3 regions of the Streptomyces sp. NPDC037301 genome follow, and region 3 is predicted to be linked to each of the others. Evidence: riboswitches for the same ligand, from Rfam matches in the RefSeq annotation. Region 3 holds a riboswitch; each other region holds the start of a gene.

Region 1 (4,902 bases), on a different contig from region 3:
CGGAACGGTGGGCGGGGACACCGTCGATCGTGCCCTGGTCGGCGGCGAAGGCGCGGTTCACCGCGTACGTACGGCCGGTGAAGCCGGCCCCGAGGAGGTTGCGCAGGACCGTGCGGCCGACCCCGCCGGGAGTCCGGCCCGCGCCGATGACGGCGACGGATCCGGGGGCGAGCAGCCGTTGCACGGAGCGCGCCTCGGCCCGCTGCTCACGGCCGCGCTGCACGGCGAGCGACTCTGCGGTCGGTTCGAGGTCCAGGGTGAGATGGACGGAGCCGTCCTCGAAACTGCGCTGCTGGGTGTACCCGGCGTCCCGGAACACCTTGATCATCTTGTTGTTTGCGGGCAGCACCTCGGCAGCGAAGCGGCGGATGCCGCGCTCGCGGGCGACGGCTGCAATGTGTTCGAGGAGCGCCGATGCCACGCCCCGGCCCTGATGCGCGTCCTGGACGAGGAAGGCGACCTCGGCCTCGTCGGCGGGCGCGGAAGCGGGCCTGCCCCGCTCGTCGATCCGGTCGTAGCGGACGGTCGCGATGAACTCGCCGCCGACCGTGACCGCGAGCCCCACCCGGTCGACGTAGTCGTGATGGGTGAAGCGGTGCACGTCCCTGTCGGACAGACGCGGGTACGGGGCGAAGAAGCGGTAGTACTTCGACTCGTCGGAGACCTGCTCGTAGAAGCTGACCAGCCGTTCGGCGTCGTCCGTGGTGATGGGCCTGATCCGGGCGGTTCCTCCGTCGCGGAGGACCACGTCCGCTTCCCAGTGGTCGGGGTACGCGTGATGCGGACTCTGCTCCGGCGAGGGCTGCATGCGCAAAGACTACGGCTCCGTCAGCGGTCGCGTAGGTCTTGGGGCCGGGGCAGTCTGAGGGGGCCGATCGGCGGTGGAGCACGGGTTGTGGGCGTGCCGCAGGTCGGCCGGAGCATCGCGCACCACATGAGAGACTGGTCTAGACAACCATTGATTCGTGAAGGGCAGAACCATGGCTGAGCGCCGCGTCAACGTCGGTTGGGCCGAGGGCCTGCACGCCCGCCCCGCTTCCATCTTCGTCCGTGCCGCTACGGCTTCCGGCGTCCCCGTGACGATCTCCAAGGCCGACGGCAACCCGGTGAACGCCGCCTCCATGCTCGCGGTGCTCGGTCTCGGCGCGCACGGCGGCGAGGAGATCGTGCTCGCGTCCGAGGCCGACGACTCCGAAGCCGCCCTGGACCGTCTGGCGAAGCTGGTCGCCGAAGGGCTCGACGAGCTTCCGGAGACCGTCTGAACCATTTTCTGCAAGAGAGCCGCGGCACCCTTATTGAGGGCCGCGGCTTTTTCGCTTTCCTGACTCGGGACGACCGGAGCAAATTCAGGCAGCCCAAAGAAAGCCCTCAACGAATTACGAATCTTTGTATACGGCGTAATTGTTAATTCTGAACACCCGTGGTGTTTACGGAATGTTGCGAAGTCCTCACCCGGTCGGCGCGCGAGGCGTCGGGCCGGCGGCCCGGCCGGTCGACGCGGCGCAGCCGGTGCGCGGCCGCGGCCCGTTCGGCGTGCTGGGTGGCCAGCACCCTGGCCCGTTCCGCATCACGCCGCGCCACCGCGTCCACAATGGCCCCGCGCTCGGCCCAGGAGTCCACCGGGCGGGCCGGCTGCTCGACCGTGTACATCCAGGCGATCTTGTGGCGGAGCTGGGTGAGCAGCGCGATCAGGCCGGGACTGCCGCAGGCCTGCGCCAACGTCTCGTGGAACCAGCCGCCGAGTGAGCGCAGATCCTCCCCCTCGCCCCGCCGGGCCCGCTCCTGGCCGAGCCTGACCAGACCGCGCAATACCTTGAGATGCACCTCGGTGCGGCGCTGCGCGGCGCGCGCGGCGCCCAACGGCTCCAGCAGCATCCGGACCTCCAGGAGGTCGGCGGCCTCCTGCTCGGTGGGCTCGGCGACACAGGCGCCCGCGTGCCGGCGAGTGACCACGAAGCCCTCGGACTCCAGGGTGCGCAGCGCTTCCCGTACCGGAACACGGGAGACTCCGTAACGGCGCGCCAGCAGCTCCTCGGTTAGCCGGCTTCCGCGTTCGAAGACACCGGAGACGATGTCGTCACGGATTGCCGTGCATACCGAATGCGCCGGAATACGCATGTTCGAACCTCCGCCTTAATCCCCGCGAAACGCGGCCGACCGACGCTTGTTCTGCGACTCTATTGCAATGCGGCCGCATTTCCGATGCCGGGTGGAAATTCATGAATATCTTTTGGCCACAGGACGGTTCGGGGAGCAGGTACTGCGGGCGGGCGCGCGGGCCGGACACGGCGAAGGCCCCGGCGTGCTGCCGGGGCCTTCGAAGAGGTGCTGCGGGTGGAGCGTCGGTCAGACGTTGACGCCGTGGGCGCGCAGGTACGCGACGGGGTCCATGTCGGAGCCGTACGACGGCGTGGTCCGGGCCTCGAAGTGAAGGTGCGGGCCGGTGGAGTTGCCGGTCGAGCCGGAGAGGCCGATCTGCTGGCCCGCGCCGACGCTCTGGCCGACGGAGACGCCGATCGAGGAGAGGTGGCCGTACTGCGTGTACGTGCCGTCCGTCATCCGGAGCACGATGTTGTTGCCGTACGCGCCCCCCCAGCCGGCCTCGACGACCGTGCCGGCACCGACGGCGACGACGGAGCTGCCGGACGCGGCGTGGAAGTCGATGCCCGAGTGGCTGCCGGAGGACCAGAGCGAGCCGCTGGACTTGTAGCCGGTGGTGACGTACGAACCGGCGACCGGGAGCTGGAAGTACCCCAGGCGGGTGCGCTCGGCGGACCGGGCGGCGCGGGCCTTCTCGGCGCGCGCCTCGGCCGCGCGCTTCGCGTCGGCCTTGGCCTTCGCCTCGGCCTTCTTCTTGGCCTCGGCCTTCCGCTGGGCCTCCGCCTTCGCCTTCGCCGCGACATCGGCCTGGTGCTTCTGCGCGTCGGCCTGGGCGTCGATCTGGTCGGCGAGGGCGCCCTCGATGGCGATGACCTGGTTCAGACCGGTCTCGTTGACGGAGGAGTCCGCGGCGAGGGCCGGAGAGGCCATGCCGCCTATGACGCCGGTGGTGGCCAGAGCGGCGACGCCGGCGATCTTCGCGCTGCTGCGCGTCAGTCGACTCGGGGCACGATGCTTCCCGGTGGCACGGGTGAACGCCATGAAGTGGCTGATCCTTTCCTTCCTTCTCGCCTACCGGGTTAGCTGACGGGTTCGGAGCAGGAAGGTCTCCTACGGACGCCCTGACCTCATCCGGGCTCAGGCATCCGATTCACCCCAGGGACTGCATGGGTCCCCGGCTCCCCAGGCTCGCGCCTGACGGGGACTCGGCGATGACTGCCCGGTACGTCACGGATGCGGCATACGAGTGACGGACAGCCCGGCCGACGCTAAGCGGGGTCACTTGCATTCACCAAACGGACAGCCCGTTTTGTAGCGCATCCCACAGGGCAGACAGGCAACCTTTCGACTAAAAAGAACAAAAAGGAAGACTCCGGCGAGATTTCACTCACAGGAGTCTTCCTTCTGTCCCGATATGCGGACTATGACGGATCGGTGGACCGACCGTTGCCTTCGGTGCTCGGTCGAACGTGAAAGTCGACCGGTGGACTGTCACACGCAAGGGGCCGGCCGGGCGGGGGTCGCCCGCCTCGGCCCGGCCGGCCGGCCGGTGTCCACGACGGGTATGCCCGTCAGCCGGCGACCACCGACACCTCTCCGATACCCAGGGCCCGGACCGGCTCCTCGATCTGTGACGCGTCACCGACGAGGATCGTGACCAGCCGGTCACCCGGGAAGGCGTTGACCACCGCAGCGGTCGCCTCGACCGTGCCGGTCTCCGCGAGCCGGGCGTACAACTGTGCCTGGTAGTCGTCCGGGAGGTGCTGCTCGACCTGGTCGGCGAGAGTGCCCGCGACCGAGGCCGCCGTCTCGAACTTCAGCGGTGCGACACCCACGAGGTTCTGCACGGCCGTCTCACGCTCTTCATCGGTCAGCCCCTCGGCCGCCAGGGTCCGCAGGACCGTCCACAGGTCCTTCAGCGCCGGTCCCGTGGACTCCGTGTCCACCGATCCGCTGATGGCGAGCATCGCGGCACCGGTCGCCCCCGAGGCGGAATCCGGGGCCGACGACCGCAGCACCTGGGCGAAGGCCCGTACGCCGTAGGTGTAGCCCTTCTCCTCGCGCAGCACACGGTCCAGCCGAGAGGTGAGCGTGCCGCCCAGGCAGTACGTGCCCAGCACCTGGGCCGGCCACACGCTGTCGTGCCGGTCGGCGCCGATCCGGCCGATCAGCAGCTGCGTCTGCACCGCGCCCGGACGGTCGACGACCACCACTCGGCCGGTGTCGTCGGCGGTGATCGGCGGGGCGGGACGAGGCTCCGCGGTGTCTCCCGACCAGTCACCGAGAGTGTCGGCGAGCAGGGCGTCCAGGTCGATGCCGGTGAGGTCACCGACGACCACGGCGGTCGCGGTGGACGGCCGGACGTGGGCGTCGAAGAAGGCACGCACAGCCGCCGAGTCGATCCGCTCCACCGTCTCCTCGCTGCCCTGGCGCGGGCGCGACATCCGCGCCGCGGCCGGGAAGAGCTCCTTGGAGAGCTGCTTGGCGGCGCGCCGGGCCGGGTTGGCCTGCTCGTGCGGGATCTCGTCGAGCCGGTTGCGTACCAGCCGTTCGATCTCGCTGTCGGCGAAGGCAGGCGCCCGCAGCGCCTCGGCGACCAGCGCGAGCGCCTTGGTCAGCCGGGAGGCCGGGACCTCCAGGGAGACCCGGACGCCGGGGTGGTCGGCGTGCGCGTCGAGGGTGGCGCCGCAGCGCTCCAGCTCGGCGGCGAACTCCTCGGCGGTGTGCTTGTCGGTGCCCTCGGACAGTGCCCGCGACATGATCGTGGCCACGCCGTCGAGGCCCTCGGGCTCGGCGTCCAGC
Region 2 (4,902 bases), on a different contig from region 3:
GGAATGGTCGCGCTGCCGGGCGCGGACTTCACCGTCGTCGTACGCAACGCGCTCGCCTCCCGGTCAGCGGGGGTGGCGAGCGCGCTCGGTGTTGCCGGTGGACTCCTCGTGCACACCGCGCTGGCCGTCGCCGGGCTTGCCGCTGTGCTGGTGACGCTGCCCGTACTGTTCCGCACCGTTCAGCTGCTCGGCGGGGCCTACGTCCTCTGTCTCGGCATCAGTGCCCTGTACGCGGCTCGGCGCCGCACCACGGGCAGGGCGGGCGAGGCCGAGGGCGAACCAGCAGGGCAGGGAACGGTACGCGCACTGCGCCAGGGCTTCCTCACCAACGCCCTGAATCCCAAGGCGCCGGTGCTCTTCCTGAGTCTGCTGCCGCAGTTCGTTCCCGACGGGCAGCCGCCGCTCCCGAGGACCTTGTTGCTCGCAATGATCGTGGTGCTGCTTGCGCTGATCTGGTTTCCCGCCGTGGCCCTCCTGGTGGACCGGCTGGGCCGGTGGCTGCGCCGGCCGCGTACCGCCCGCGCCATCGAGGGCGGCAGCGGCGCGGCGCTCACCGGTCTGGGGCTGGTGCTGGTGTCCGGCTCCCTGCTGCACTGAGGAACGAGCGGGTCAGCGGCGGAGACCCGGGCCTGTCCGGTGGATCACGGCCGGGGGCGCGGGCCTGATGCGCCGGACAGGCATCAGCGGACCCGCCCGTAATAGACGCTCTTCGTCCAGATCTTCTCCAGCCGGACCACCGCGCCGGTCCTCGGCGAGTGCCAGATCCTGCCCTTACCGGCGTAGATCCCCACGTGGTAGATGCTGCGGCCGTAATGGAAGAAGACCAGATCGCCGCGTTGCCTGTGCGAGGCCGAGATATGGCGGGTCTTGTTGTACTGCTGCTGGGCCGTGCGGGGGAGCTTCTTGCCCGCCTTTTTGAACGAATAGACCGTCAGACCCGAGCAGTCGAAGCGGTTGGGGCCGGTGGCCCCCCACCCGTACGGCGATCCCTTCTTCGACGCGGCGATGTTGAGTGCCTTCATCGAGAGTGCCGCTGCCTGGGCTTGGGGCGTGGCGCCCGGGGCAAGCATGGTGCCGCCGACGGCGGCCAGTGTCAGAACCGAGGCCGTGCCGGCCCGGGCGAGCAGAGACGGGACATGAACCTGCGCAGCCATGCGCAACCCTTCGTCAGCCGCCTGTGAAGGATGACCTGTCGGGTTCGGGCTGGCGAAGTTGCCCGGCCGCGCTCGGCGGCTTCACCCCGAGGGTCGACCGGTGTTCCGGTCGACCCGTTGTGCTCGGGTCCTCCACTCCTGCCGATCCACTTCTGTCGACCAGGCATCCGGACGGCGGCAGGACTCGGCGTCCGCCCGGACCGCCCCGTCGCGGTGGCGGGGGCTTGTCGTCCCAGGGATCTTGACGCACCGACTGCCGGATTTCCGAGTGAAAGCGACGATATGTGAGTCTCCTCACGAATGGCCCGTTTGGGTGGGGCTGGTGATTTCGAAGACCGTGCAGGTCACTCGGACCGGTCTCGCACCAGGGATGGAGGGAGGGATTCCGATCACTGTTCTCGCAGAAAACGCAAGTTGAGATATCGCCCGTGAGGGGGAATCCCTACGCCGAACGAGCTAGGAATTTTGATGTGCCTGCCGGGCGTGTCGCGCAGGGGAGTTGAGCGAAGTCCGTCGGAGTCGGGGACGGAGTGAGTTGAGCAAACCCCGTCGGAGGTGAGGGCAGGGGGAGTTGGCCGGAGCCGGCCGGGGTGGGAGACGAAGTGGGCTGCTCAACTCGTCTGAGCGGGGGGTACGGTGACGCGTCCGGCCCGCCGTTCCCCGTCCAGTACGCGCAGCGCCCGCGCCAAGGTGGCGGCGTGGATCTGCGCCTCGCCGCGCTCATGCATCAATGCGAGGGCATCCCGCAGCGCGCCCGCCCGTGAGGCCAGTGCCTGTGCGGCGCGCAGTGCGCCGTAGGTGTCGCTGCCGCGTGCCGGGTTGATCCGGCCCAGTTGGTCCAGGACTTCGAGGTAGCAGTCGATGAACTCCCCCTCCGCGCGCGTCAGTGCGGGGAGCGGCGGCAACTCCGGTGGCTGCATCGGGCGTTCACCTCGCGCTGTGCGGCGGGAGTGACGACTTCCGGGTCTCCATGATGTGGTCCACCAGACCGTACGCCTTGGCGCCCGCCGCGTCGAGGATGAGGTCGCGCTCGATGTCGGTGGCGATCTGCTCTGCGCTGCGGCCCGTGTGACGGGCCAACAGTGTGGTGATCATCTCGCGGACCCGTTCCAATTCCTGTGCCTCGATCTCCAGATCGGAAGGCTGGCCCTGAACCGGCTCGGTGAGCCCGGGCTGCTGCACGACGACCCTGGCGCCGGGCAGTGCGTGCCGCCGGCCGGGAGCGCCTGCGGCGAGCAGTGCGGACGCGCAGGAACCGGCCTGGCCGAGGCAGTAGGTCTCCACCTCGCAGGTGAGGTACTGCATCGTGTCGTAGACCGCGGACATGGCACCGAACGAGCCGCCGGGGGAGTTGATGTAGAGCGAGATGGGCCGGTCAGGGGCGTCGTGTTCCAGATACATGAACTGGGCGATCAGATCGGTGGCCGCGGTGTCGTCGACCGGGGTGCCGAGGAAGACGATCCGTTCGGCGAGCAGCTTGGAGTACGGATCGAGGGTGCGGGTCCCGTTGGTCGTGCGCTCGGTGAACTCGGGCAGCACGTAACGGGCGGTGGGGCGGAACAGCATGGCGTTGCCTTTCCTCCGGGGCTGTACGGGGACCTGCGCAAGCATCTGTAAAGAATGTACAGGACGTACAGAAAATTATGATGGGGAGCAGCACCGTCTCGCTGTGTGCGACGGTGGTCGGGGCGTAGCCGGGCCCAGCCGTTGGCTTGCCGGTCACGGGGTTCAGGGCGGTCCCGCTCTGTACCGACCGGCGCTTCGGAGTCGAGCCCTTGCTCGGCTTGACCGTCACCCGAATCCAGCGGCTGAAGTCCCGGGCCTCGACCCGGGTCGCCCGGCCCCAGGGGACCCCCACTGCCTGCAGGAACCGCCACCACCGCAGCAGATCCATTCGAACCGTCGACGGAGCCCTGCCGGCCGCCAGCGGCTCCTGAAAGTAGACCGCGACCGCTTCCACGCTTGTACCGTCGGGGTCGAGGAGCCGATAGGGCTCGTACCGGTCGCCGGTCTCCACCAGCCGACCCCACCGAGGAACCACCAAGGCGGCCAGATCCCGCTCGGGCGCATCGTTCGTCACGACCGGTCAACGTAGCGACCGCGGACACCACTTTCCCTCTGAACTGCAGAACCTCCGGGGTTCGTTCAGTCAACGGGGCGTCCGCTGCCCGATGCTCTGGCCCGACCCCGACCCGGGGGTCCGTCGTCGTGCTGAACGGCATTGGACCCGCGAGTTCGACTCCAACTCGTGACCACGCCGCTTCCGGGCTCCGTGGACGGACAAACGGGGAGCGGACTAGCCAAGAGGGCAGCGGTAGCGCAACTTGTTGAGAGATCCGCCGCCGGTGGAGTCCTCCACGGCCGCGCCGTCTGCGCCCCAGCCAGCGGCTTCGTAGAAGCGCCGGGCGCGTTCGTTGTCTTCCAGGACCCACAAGGTGGCTTGCGTGTAGTCGGCCTGTCCGAGAGCCGCCAACGTGGCCAGCATCAACTGCCTTCCGATTCCCGTGCCCCAGACCTCGGGCATCGCGTAGAGTGTGCCGATTTCCGCGATGACAGGGGTGTCCTGAGACGGGCCGAAACTTGCGAATCCGACGATCCCGGCCTCGGTTTCAGCTACCAGTACTCCCGACGATGGCCACCGTGTTTTCGCGATTCGTGTCTTCCACTCGGACTCTTGGCGGCTCGGGTCCATGGCGTCGAGGTAGTGCTGGGGAACAAGACCGGCAAAGGCCACCTGCCAGGAGCGCACGTGGACGCCAGCGACCTCTGAAGCATCATCAGGCCATGCCTGTCGAATCTGCATGGCTGTCATTCTTCAAGTCCCGTCAATTTGGGCCAAGTTCTTTTCCTGAGGGCGATGGTGTCGACGGTCAGGGATTTCCCCACGACCTGCATGATCGGCGTCACGTACTTCCCCACCCGCGCGGTCACCATTCCCCAGGGGGATGGTGACCGCGCGGCACACCCTCGAAGGGCTGATCAGACCACCGGCGGCCCCGCCTCGATGCGGCGCAGTACGGGGGGCAGGCGGTCCAGGTCGGGGCAGGTTTGGACCTGTCGCTCGTCCCACCAGGTGGCGCCGGCGTCGTGCAGTGGGCCGATCACGTCCTTGGCCTTCGCTGCGTCCGGCGGCGTGGCTCCGCCGAGTACGAACTCGAAGGGGTGCTCGGCCCCGGCTGTACGGTGCTTGCGTACATAGCCGACCAGTTCCCGTACCTCCGCGACATCGGGCACATGTCCATGCCGGGCCGTCTCGAAGAGTGGCGCCGCGCCGTCCCACCGCGCTGCCCGCCGCATGGGCGGACGGTGCGGCCAGAACCCGCCGATCCACACTGGCGGACCCGGCCGCTGCACGCCGGCGGGCGGCATCGTCACGTCCCGGACCTCGTAGTGTTGACCGTGGTGGTTCACCGGCTCGCCGGACCAGAAGCGCCTCAACAACTCCAGTCCCTCGTCCAGCCGCTGCGCGAGGAGGCGTGGCTCGGCAGTGTCGCCGAAGCTGCGGTATTCGTCCTCGATCGGACCGCCCAGGCCGGCGGCGAAGACCACCCGGCCGCCACTGAGGTGGTCCAGGGTGGCCACTTGGCGGGCGAGTTGCTGCGGACGGTAACGGGGGACCGGCGTAAGCAGGGTGCCCAGTCGGATCCGGGAGGTCGCAAGCGCGGCCGCGGTCAGCAGCATCCAGGGGTCACCGAAGGGACGATCCTGGTGCCGTCGGTGCAGCACGTGGTCCCAGACGAAGAGTCCG
Region 3 (4,902 bases):
GCGGCTCTCCCCCGAGGGCCTGGCCCACTCCGACGCGCTGGGTCCCGAACTCTTCTCCCCCGGCGTACGGGCCGCGATGGCCTCGTACGAACTGAAGTGAGCGCACCCATGGACCTGACCATTCTCTACCGCGGTCCGCTCGCGTCCTGCGATTACGACTGCCCGTACTGCCCGTTCGCCAAGCGGCGCGACAGCCGGGAGCAGCTGCGCGCCGACCGCGCCGCGCTGGAGCGGTTCACGGCGTGGGCCGCGGCGCAGACCGGCGACCGGCTCTCGGTCCTGTTCACCCCCTGGGGCGAGGGTCTGGTCCGCTCCTGGTACCGGCGTGCGCTGATCGAGTTGGCGCAGCTGCCGCACATCGGCCGGGTCGCCATCCAGACCAATCTCAGCACCCGTACGGGGTGGCTGGCCGAGGCGGGGGACGCCGGACGCGAGAAGATCGCGCTCTGGTGCACGTACCACCCGGGGCAGACGCCGTACGAGCGGTTCCTCACCAAGTGCCGGGAGCTGACCGCGCTCGGCATCCGCCACAGCGTCGGTGTCGTCGGTCTCGACGACCATCTCGACGAGGCGCGGCGGCTGCGGGCCGCCCTGCCGGACGAGGTCTATCTCTGGGTGAACGCCGCGGAGGGGCACACCTATACGGACGAGGAGGCGGATCGGTGGACGGGCCTCGACCCGCTCTTCCCATACAGTCGGCATCCGCACCGGTCGGCCGGGCTGCCCTGCCGGACGGGCGAATCGGTCATTTCGGTGGACGGTGACGGCACGGTGCGGCGCTGCCATTTCGTCCCGGCGGTGCTCGGCAACCTCTACGACGGGAGCTACCGGCGCGCTCTCGGCCCGCGGGCCTGTCCACTGGCTGTCTGCGACTGCCACATCGGCTATGTGCATCTGGAGACGCTGCCGCTGTACGACGTCTTCGCGGGCGGTGTGCTGGAACGGATACCGGCGTCCCCGTTGTCGCCCCTCGCCGGACGGGCCTGAACCTCCAGTCCGTCCGGCGAGCGAGGGCACCACGGTGGCGGACGCCGCCTAGAGCGGCAGGAGGTCCGGCCGCTTCGCCTCGACATGGTCGCCGGAGGATTCGCCGCGCAGCCGCCGGCCGATCCATGGAACCAGGTACTCGCGCGCCCAGTGGATGTCGTCGCGCCGTACTTCGAGCGTGCCGCGCTGTGCCTGTGGGGGCCATTCCTGGTCGGGGTCGGCCGGCACACCGATGCCGAGGACCTGGGCGGCACGCAGCGCGACCCTGGTGTGTCCCTCGGGCGACAGATGGAGCCGGTCGTCGTCCCAGGCGCGCCTGTCCTGGACGGACCGCAGCGACCACAGGTCGAGGACCGGGCAGTCGTAGCGGTCGGCGATGGACCGCACATGGGCGGTGTAGGTGGCGATCTTGCCGCGCAGATGGCGCAGCACGGGAACGCCTCGGGTGTCGAAGCCTGTGGTGACCAGGACGGTGCCGACCGATTCGGTCAGCTCGGCGACCGCGCGCTCGAAGCGCTCGGCCACGTCGTCGGGGTCGGTGCCGGGCCTGATGATGTCGTTGCCGCCCGCGCAGAAGCTCACCAGATCGGGTGCGAGCTCCTTGGCGCGCGGCACCTGCTCCTCGACGATCTGGTCGAGGAGGCGTCCGCGTACGGCGAGATTGGCGTACCTGAAATTCCCGTGAGCGGAGCCTTCGGTGCCCGTCCCCGCATCGGGGTCCGGGAGCTGGTCCGCGAGAAGTACCGCGAAACGGTCCGCCCAGCCGACGAAGGTTCCGTCCGGGCCGGGGTCGCCGACTCCCTCGGTGAAGCTGTCGCCAATCGCTGCGTACGACCCGATGACGCCATGTCGGTTGATGACGCCACGTTGATTTTTTCTCGAATCGTCTGCCACAAACGCTCATCCTGCACCGCCGAATGTGACCTACGCGACCGTAATAAGGGGTTGACGGGTGGTGAGATAGACCACCCGGTCAGGTTTTGGTAAAGGGGGAATAAGCAGAAGGGACGGTGCGCCGTCGCGCACCGCCCCTTCTGTGTTGCTCAGGTCATGCCTTGTCGCTCAACTGCCCGGCCGTTCGGCTCAGACGTAGATGCCGTGCGAAGCCAGGTAGGCGATCGGGTCGATGTCCGAGCCGTACGCCGGGCCCGTGCGGACCTCGAAGTGCAGGTGCGGGCCGGTGGCGTTGCCGGTGGCGCCGGAGAGGCCGATCTGCTGACCGGTGCTCACGGTCTGGCCTGCGGAGACGGAGATCGAGGACAGGTGGCCGTACTGCGAGTAGTGGCCGTCGGCGTGCTTGATGACGACCTGGTTGCCGTACGCGCCGCCCCAGCCGGCGGTGACGACGGTGCCGGAGGTGATGGTCTTCACGCCGGTGCCGGTGAAGACGGGGAAGTCGATGCCGGTGTGGCTGCCGCTGGACCAGTTGGAGCCGGAGGCGCGGTATCCGGTGGTGTGGTTGCCGGGGACCGGGTGGGTGTAGCCGGAACTGTTGCTCTGGCCTGCCGGGGCGGAGGTCTTGGATTCCGTGACCGTCGAGGCCTTGGCCGGGGCGGACTTCTCCACGACCGACGAGGGCACCGAGGGGGCCTTCGACGGGAGGGCCGCGCCCGCGCCGGCGCCGGTGGACGCGGCGTGGCCCGACTCCTTGCCGCCGAGCGTCAGCTTCATGCCCGGGAAGATCAGGCTGGGGTCTTCACCGACGACCTTGCGGTTGTTCTGGTACAGCTTCTGCCAACCGCCCTCGACCTTGTACTCGGTGGCGATCTTCGACAGGTAGTCGCCGGAGACGACGGAGTACGTCGTGGTGGCGGCCTGCTTCTGCGCGACCGGCTTGGCCGGGGCGGCGTGCGTGGCGGCGGAGGCCGACTGCGGCGCGGCGGTCGGGGCCGACTGCGGCGCGGCCTGGGCACCGGTGGCGCCGAGCAGCGGCAGTGCGATGACGGCACCACCGGCGCCTGCGGCGGCGATGCCGCGGGCGATGGCGCTGGACTTCGTACGACGATGCTTACCCGATATGGGCATGACGTGCTTCCTCTCCGGCGCCTGCGAGGTGAGCTGTCGGGTTCGGGCTGGAGATGCCCGGCCGCACTGAGCGCGGCTTCACCCCTAGCCGGCCGGATTTCTCCGATCGGCGGCCTACCTGGTTCCCCCGCTCCTGCCACGCGATGAGTGGGTGCGAATTCCGGGCGGCGGCAGGATTAGGCGGTCCGTCCGGATTGACGGTGACCGTAAGCGAGTCGGGACGGCGATAACAACCCACTGGTTCCGTACCGGAATCCGCGCTCGGAAATCGGCGCGGAATTCTGGTCACACTCCGTGGATCAAGAATCTTGTCTTTCCGCGCCGCGCACGGAATACCCGACTGCCCCGCCAGCACACACCGTCACGGATATGATTCCGCTCACGAGAGGGCGACCATCTCCCGTAGAAGCGGGGCGTATTGAGCTAAATGCACTGATTACGGACATGTCGCGCCCGTCATTCGCGTCGGAGCCTCAGCACCCGCGCGTCGAGATCCCCCCGAAGCCCGGTGTGCAGCCCCTGGTGCAGCAGTACCGAACCGTGGTGCACCACCCCCGTGTCCAGGCAGGTGTACGTCGCTGCGGGGTCGATCCCGCGCAGCCGCAGGGCCGGGGGCCGCTCCCCGTACCTCTGTGCCTCCAGCCACATCAGGAGCACGGTCTCGTCCCCGTGGACGTACTGGACCGCGCTGAGTCCGCCGCGCGGGGCGCGCAGCCGGTACAGCGCACCGTGCTGCACCACCGGCCGGATCTCCTTGTAGAGATCCACCCAGTTCCGCGCCTCGGCCAACTCCTCCTCGCTCCAGTCGGCGAGGTCCCCGCCGACCCCGAGCACACCGGCCATCGCGCTCACGAAACGGAACCGCAGTGAGCTGGCCCTGTCGTTGAGCTGGACGTTCGGGCTGTCGGTGACCCAGGCGGCCATCACCCGGGCCGGATGGATCTGACCGAAGCCCTCCTGGATGGTGAGGCGGTCGAGCGGGTCGGTGTTGTCGGAGGTCCATACCTGGTCCGTACGGGACAGAATCCCCAGGTCGATCCTGCCGCCGCCGCCCGAGCAGGACTCGAAGGCGACGGAGGGGTGCGCGGCACGGAGCCGGTCGATCAGCGCGTACAGGGCGTCCACGTGCTCGATCCAGAGCTTCTGCTGATACTCCTCACCCGGCCAGCCCGCGTCGGTGAAGCTGCGGTTGAAGTCCCATTTCACATAGTCGACGGGCGCACTGGAGAGCAGTGTGTCCAGTTGCTCCCACAGATAGTCCTGCACATCGGTGCGGGCCAGATTGAGCACCATTTGATTGCGGAACTCGGTCCGCGCCCGCCCAGGGAAATGCTGCACCCAGTCGGGGTGCGCGCGATAGAGATCGCTGTCGGCATTGACCATTTCCGGCTCGACCCAGATACCGAACTGCATGCCGAGTCCGTGCACTTCGTCGGCGAGCGGCTTCAGTCCGCCGGGAAAGCGGTCCGGATTCGGCGTCCAGTCGCCGAGCCCGGCTCGGTCGCTGGTGCGCTGCCCGAACCACGCGTCGTCCACGACGAACAGCTCGACGCCCATCGCGGCGGCGCGCTCGGCGAGGGCGCGCTGCTGCTCCTGCGAGATGTCGAAGCCGGTCGCCTCCCAGGAGTTGTAGAGCACCGGCCGCAGGCTCTGTGCGTCCGGGATCACATGGGCCAGCTGCCAGGCGTGCCAGGCCCGGCTCGCCCCGCCGAACCCCTCCGCACTCCACAGACCGGCAAAGACGGGGGTGGTGTACGACTCCCCCGGCGCGAGCAGCAGCAGCCCCGAGTCGTCGTAGCCGGCGCCGCCGGTGATCTGTACGAGCCCATCGGGGAGCTGCTGTACGGAAATCCGCCACGACCCGGACCAGCCGAGCGCACAGCCGTACAC

The links. Region 3 has a riboswitch for cyclic di-AMP ahead of ACZ7IB_RS13105 (M23 family metallopeptidase). Riboswitches for the same ligand answer to the same signal wherever they lie in the genome.
Region 1: it holds a riboswitch for cyclic di-AMP, as region 3 does, so the genes downstream of both, ACZ7IB_RS31900 (M23 family metallopeptidase) here and ACZ7IB_RS13105 (M23 family metallopeptidase) in region 3, are expected to answer to the same signal.
Region 2: it holds a riboswitch for cyclic di-AMP, as region 3 does, so the genes downstream of both, ACZ7IB_RS23640 (C40 family peptidase) here and ACZ7IB_RS13105 (M23 family metallopeptidase) in region 3, are expected to answer to the same signal.

The regions. Positions count from the first base shown of each region.
Region 1 covers NZ_JBVJWD010000026.1:14,459-19,360, reverse strand. The annotation lists gene ACZ7IB_RS31915 (bifunctional acetate--CoA ligase family protein/GNAT family N-acetyltransferase) at 1-808, opposite strand, end outside; gene ACZ7IB_RS31910 (HPr family phosphocarrier protein) at 981-1,262, shown strand; gene ACZ7IB_RS31905 (GntR family transcriptional regulator) at 1,405-2,118, opposite strand; gene ACZ7IB_RS31900 (M23 family metallopeptidase) at 2,347-3,141, opposite strand; cyclic di-AMP (ydaO/yuaA leader) riboswitch at 3,155-3,321, opposite strand; gene ACZ7IB_RS31895 (M16 family metallopeptidase) at 3,672-4,902, opposite strand, start outside.
Region 2 covers NZ_JBVJWD010000015.1:29,400-34,301, reverse strand. The annotation lists gene ACZ7IB_RS23645 (LysE family translocator) at 1-597, shown strand, start outside; gene ACZ7IB_RS23640 (C40 family peptidase) at 681-1,154, opposite strand; cyclic di-AMP (ydaO/yuaA leader) riboswitch at 1,158-1,330, opposite strand; gene ACZ7IB_RS23635 (hypothetical protein) at 1,766-2,074, opposite strand; gene ACZ7IB_RS23630 (ATP-dependent Clp protease proteolytic subunit) at 2,082-2,717, opposite strand; gene ACZ7IB_RS23625 (GNAT family N-acetyltransferase) at 3,451-3,957, opposite strand; gene ACZ7IB_RS23620 (LLM class flavin-dependent oxidoreductase) at 4,134-4,902, opposite strand, start outside.
Region 3 covers NZ_JBVJWD010000006.1:182,247-187,148, reverse strand. The annotation lists gene ACZ7IB_RS13120 (STM4012 family radical SAM protein) at 1-100, shown strand, start outside; gene ACZ7IB_RS13115 (STM4011 family radical SAM protein) at 109-987, shown strand; gene ACZ7IB_RS13110 (SGNH/GDSL hydrolase family protein) at 1,036-1,881, opposite strand; gene ACZ7IB_RS13105 (M23 family metallopeptidase) at 2,071-3,012, opposite strand; cyclic di-AMP (ydaO/yuaA leader) riboswitch at 3,016-3,172, opposite strand; gene ACZ7IB_RS13100 (alpha-galactosidase) at 3,469-4,902, opposite strand, start outside.